Regions from separate parts of the Dactylosporangium sp. NBC_01737 genome, predicted to be linked through region 1. Evidence: riboswitches for the same ligand, from Rfam matches in the RefSeq annotation. Region 1 holds a riboswitch; the other holds the start of a gene.
The links. A riboswitch is a leader RNA that binds a small molecule or an ion and turns the genes downstream of it on or off. The one in region 1 is predicted to bind S-adenosylmethionine.

Region 1 (2,457 bases):
CAAGACGACGGTGGCGCCCTATTCGCTGCGCGCGGGCGCGATGCCGACGGTGTCGGCGCCGCTGACGTGGGACGAGGTCGGCGAGGGCGTGTTGACCATCGCCGACCTCACTCCTTCGGCCGTGCTGTCCCGGGTGTTCGACGCTTAGCACTTGTCCGGGTGCTCAGCGCTTTCCGTGCGCCCAGCGCCTTTCGGGTGCTCGGCGCTTGTTCGGGTGCTCAGCGCTTGTTCGGGTGCTCAGCGCTTGTTCGGGTGCTCAGCGCCTTTTCGGGTGCTCAGCGTCGCAGTGCGTTGATCAGGCGGTCGATGTGCTCCTCGGTGGTGCCGAGGCCGAAGCTGGCCCGCACCGCCTGGGCCGGCGCCTGGGCTTCGGGGTCGAGCCTGGCGGTCGCCTCCCGCAGGAGCCGGCGGGTCAGCGGATGGGCGCAGAACAGCCCGGTCCGCACCCCGATCCCGTGGTCCCGGCCGAGCGCCGTGGCCAGCTCGCCGGGGTCCTCGCCGAGCAGCGCGAACGACACGATGCCGACCCGCTCCGCGTCAGGGCCGAAGAGGCGCAGCTCCTCGACGTGCGGCAGCTCGGCCAGGCCGGCCCGCAGCCTGTTGACGAGCGCCTGCTCTCTCGAATGATCGGCGTGGTCGAGCTCCCGGCACGCGGCGGCGACGGCGACCGCGCCGAGCAGGTTGGGGGTGCCCGCCTCGTGCCTCGCCGGTCCGGTCGCCCACTGCACGTCCAGGTCGCCGTCCACGCCGGCGCTGGCCCCGCCGCCGGCCAGGTACGGCGCCGCGGCGTCCAGCCAGTCCGCCCGGCCGGCGAGCACACCGGCGCCGAACGGTGCGTACACCTTGTGCCCGGAGAACGCGACATAGTCCGCACCCAGCGCGGTCAGGTCGACCGGGGCGTGCGGTGCCAGCTGCGCCGCGTCGACCGCGATGCGGGCGCCGAAGCGGTGCGCCACCTCGGCGAGGGCCGCCACCGGCCACACCTCACCCGTCACGTTGCTCGCCGCCGTCACGCTCACCAGGCCGCAGCGCTGCCGGCTGAGCGCCCGCTCGAGCGCTTCGACGGCCTCCCGCGGCGAGCGCGGCGCGTCCAGGTGCACCGTGCGCCGCCAGGGCAGCAGGTTGGCGTGGTGCTCCGCGTCGAACGTGAGCACCGTCGTGTCCTCGGGCAGCGCCCTGGCCAGCAGGTTGAGCGCGTCGGTGGTGTTGCGGGTGAACACGACGGTGTCGCCGTCGCGGCAGCCGAGGAAGTCCGCGACGGTCTCCCTGGCCTGCTCATACTCCCGGGTGCACCGCTCCGACAGCGCGCCGGCGCCGCGGTGGACGCTGCCGTAGAACGGCAGGAGCTCGGCGACCGCGTCGGCGACGACCCGCAGGCACGGTGCTGTCGCGGCGACGTCGAGGTTGGCGAAGTCGACACTGCGGCCGTCGCGCAGCTTCACGTCACCGGGGGACAGGATCTTGGACATGGCAGAATCCTCCGCTCGCGCTTGCCCGGGCACACCGCGTGCCGGACCGTGTCATCACCCGGGGCACCCCGCCGCGAACGCGAGGGTTGCCGGCCAGCAAGCCGGGGCTGTGCGCTGGCACTCATGACCTGCGCCCACCGTAGCGCGGATAAGGTTGCTCCATGACCGAACTCCCGCCGAGTGGGACGCCATCGGAGCCCGGCCGCCACGACCCTGATCCGCGCGACGCGGCGTGGTCGCCACCTGCGGCCCCGGCCCCGGTCCCGGCCCCGGCCCCGGCTCCTGCGGAGCGGTCACCGTGGGCGTCGCCGCTCGGAGACCAGGCCGCCCCCGCCGCATTCAGCAAGCCCGACTCGCAGGCCGCGGGCGAGCAGCAGGCCTGGAACACGGCCGGTGCGGATGTCGTGCCCAACGTGACCGAGGAGTCCGCGCCCGACACCGGCGAGCAGCGCTACCCGACCGCCGCGCTCGCCCTGGCCGCCGCGCCGCCCGCCAAGCGCTCAGACCGCCGCCGCCTCTGGACGCTCATCGGCGTCATGGGCGGCATCGCGGCCTGCGGCGTGGCGCTGCTGGCGTTCTTCGGGTTCAGCGGCGGCTGGACCGCCCTCGTCATCGGCGTCGCCGCCGCGGTCATCCCGGTGCCGGTGCTGGTCTCATGCTTCCTCTGGCTCGACCGGTACGAGCCTGAGCCCGTCAGATATCTGGTCTTCGTCTTCGGCTGGGGCGCCTGCGTGGCGACGGCCGTCGCGCTGGTGGTCAACACGGCCGGCGGGGTGCTCGCCGACCGGCTCGGCCTGTCGGAGTCGATCGTCGCGGTCCTGGTGGCGCCCGTCATCGAAGAGAGCATGAAGGCGCTCGGGCCGATCCTGCTCTTCTGGCGCCGGCCACGGGCGTTCTCCGGCCTGATCGACGGCATCGTCTACTGCGGACTGTCGGCGACCGGTTTCGCGATGGTCGAGAACATCCTGTACCTCGGATTCAAGGGCTA
Region 2 (2,457 bases), 180 kb from region 1:
TTCGAACTGGGTGAGGGTCGGCCACGACGGGTGGCCGGGGAAGACGCGCGAGTGGATGGTGTGCAGGATCGTGGCGGCCATGCGGCCGAGGGCGGCGGTGTCCTGGTGGCCGTGGGTGCGCTGGCCCAGGTCGACCTGGGCGATGGCGTCGAGGCCGGCGGTGCGGTAGGTGTCGATGAGCAGGCCCGTCTCGACGCCGTAGCCGGCCGCGAAGGGCAGGGACTCCAGCAGTGAGCGGCGGGCGGCGTATTCGCCGGCGAGGGGTTGCACGACGCCGGCCAGTTCGGGGAAGTACGCGTTGAGCAGGGGGCGGGCGGCGAGCTCGGTGACGCGGCCGCCGCCGGCGGCGGAGACGTCGAGCAGCGGGCGGTCGTAGAAGGCCTTCACCATCAGGGTGGCCGGGTCCTCCAGCAGCGGGCCGAGCAGGCCGGTGACGAAGTGCGGGCGGAAGTCGGTGAGGTCGGCGTCGACGTAGACGAGGATGTCGCCGGTGGCGACGGCGAGGGCCTTCCACAGCACCTCGCCCTTGCCGGGGCGGGAGCCTGTCGCAGGGAGGATGTCGTCGCGGTGGTGGACGGTGGCGCCGGCCCGGCCGGCGACCTCCGCGGTGCGGTCGACGGAGCCGGAGTCGACGACGATCACCTCGTCGACGAGGGGGATGAGGGTGCGCACGCCGGTGACGATCTCGGCGACGGTCGGCTCCTCGTCCAGTGCGGGCAGCACGACGCTGACGCGGGTGTCGCCCTTGCGGCGCCGGAGGTCGGCGAGGGGCCAGTCGCGCCAGGTCGAGGTGCGCTTGGCGAACCAGGCCGCCGCGTCGGGATGCATGAGTGAAACCGTAGTCAGGTCCATCCCGTGAGATGACTCATACGGCGCCGCCCGTGTCGGCCCTTACACTGAAACACGCAGGACATACGCGCACGACACAACTGAATACCTCATCCAGAGGGGCAGAGGGATACGGCCCGATGAAGCCCCGGCAACCCCTGCGACACGTCTCGATGCTGAGGCCGGTCGCGGTAGGTGCCAAATCCGTCCCGGTGCGCAAGGCCATGCACCTGGGGAAGATGAGAGGAAGGCCTCCATGACCTCGACGCTCAGCGTCTTCACCGACTCTCCCGCCCGCCACCTGGTCTGCCGTGGCTGTGGCGCTCAGTTCCCGCTCGCGGCGCAGCACGCCTGTTACGAGTGTTTCGGCCCCCTTGAGGTGGGTTATGACACCGAGGCGCTCGGCCGGGTCACCCGGGAGCAGATCGAGGCGGGCCCGCAGAACATCTGGCGCTATGCGCCGCTGCTGCCGGTCGGCACCGACCCCGCCAGCCGCGTCACCCTCGACCCGGGACTGACCCCGCTGGTCAAGGCCGACCTGCTGGCCAAGGCGCTCGGCATCACCGGGCAGCTGTGGGTGAAGGACGACTCGGCCAACCCGACCCACTCGTTCAAGGACCGGGTCGTCTCGGTGGCGTTGACGGCGGCGAAGGCGCTGGGGTTCACCCGCTACTCGTGCGCCTCCACCGGCAACCTGGCCAACTCGGTCGCCGCGCACGCCGCGCGGGCCGGGGTGCCCTCGACCGTGTTCATCCCGGCCGACCTGGAGCCCGGCAAGGTCGTGATGAGCGCCGTCTACGGTGGCCAGGTCGTCGCGATCGAGGGGTCCTACGACGACGTCAACCGGCTGTGCTCGGAGCTGACGGAGACCGACGAGTTCGAGGACACCGCGTTCGTCAACGTCAACGTCCGGCCGTTCTACGCCGAGGGCTCCAAGACGCTGGGGTATGAGGTGGCCGAGCAGCTCGGCTGGCGGATCCCGGCGCAGGTCGTCATCCCGATGGCCAGCGGCGAGCTGCTGACGAAGATCGACAAGGCGTTCAGTGAGCTGGTCGAGATCGGGCTGGTGCCGGCGTCGGAGTGGACGGTGTTCGGGGCACAGTCCGCGGGCTGCAACCCGATCGCGGTCGCGCTGCACAAGGGCACCGACGAGATCGTGCCGGTCAAGCCGACGGGCATCGCCAAGTCGCTCAACATCGGCGACCCGGCCGCGGGGGTCTATGCGCTCGAGTCGGTGCGCCGGACCGGCGGCTGGATGGAATACGTGGACGACGACGAGATCCGCGCCGGCATCGAGCTGCTCGCCCGCACCACCGGGGTGTTCGCCGAGACCGCCGGCGGGGTCACCGCGGCGGTGCTGAAGAAGCTGGTCGAGACCGGCAAGCTCGACCCGTCGAAAGAGACGGTCGTCTTCAACACCGGCGACGGGCTGAAGACCCTCGACGCCGTCGCCGGGACGGTCGGCCCGACGCACCGGGTGAAGCCGTCATTGAAGTCCGTGCGCGAGGCGGGCCTTTTGAGCTGATGGCTGATTTTTTTGTGCAACCGGCGCACAACGGTGACGCTCGGTGTTGGTCCGGCTGCGTTTGAGAGAGCGCTTCCACGCTTGGACGAGGGGCGACTCATCCG

Region 2: another riboswitch for S-adenosylmethionine. It lies ahead of thrC (threonine synthase); the one in region 1 lies ahead of OHA72_RS04480 (aminotransferase class V-fold PLP-dependent enzyme).

Annotation. Positions count from the first base shown of each region.
Region 1 is NZ_CP109153.1:979,574-982,030, reverse strand. It holds gene ligD (non-homologous end-joining DNA ligase) at 1-148, shown strand, start outside; gene OHA72_RS04480 (aminotransferase class V-fold PLP-dependent enzyme) at 276-1,469, opposite strand; SAM riboswitch class IV at 1,482-1,598, opposite strand; gene OHA72_RS04475 (PrsW family intramembrane metalloprotease) at 1,631-2,457, shown strand, end outside.
Region 2 is NZ_CP109153.1:1,159,000-1,161,456, reverse strand. It holds gene OHA72_RS05270 (glucosyl-3-phosphoglycerate synthase) at 1-828, opposite strand, end outside; SAM riboswitch class I at 936-1,074, shown strand; gene thrC (threonine synthase) at 1,085-2,353, shown strand.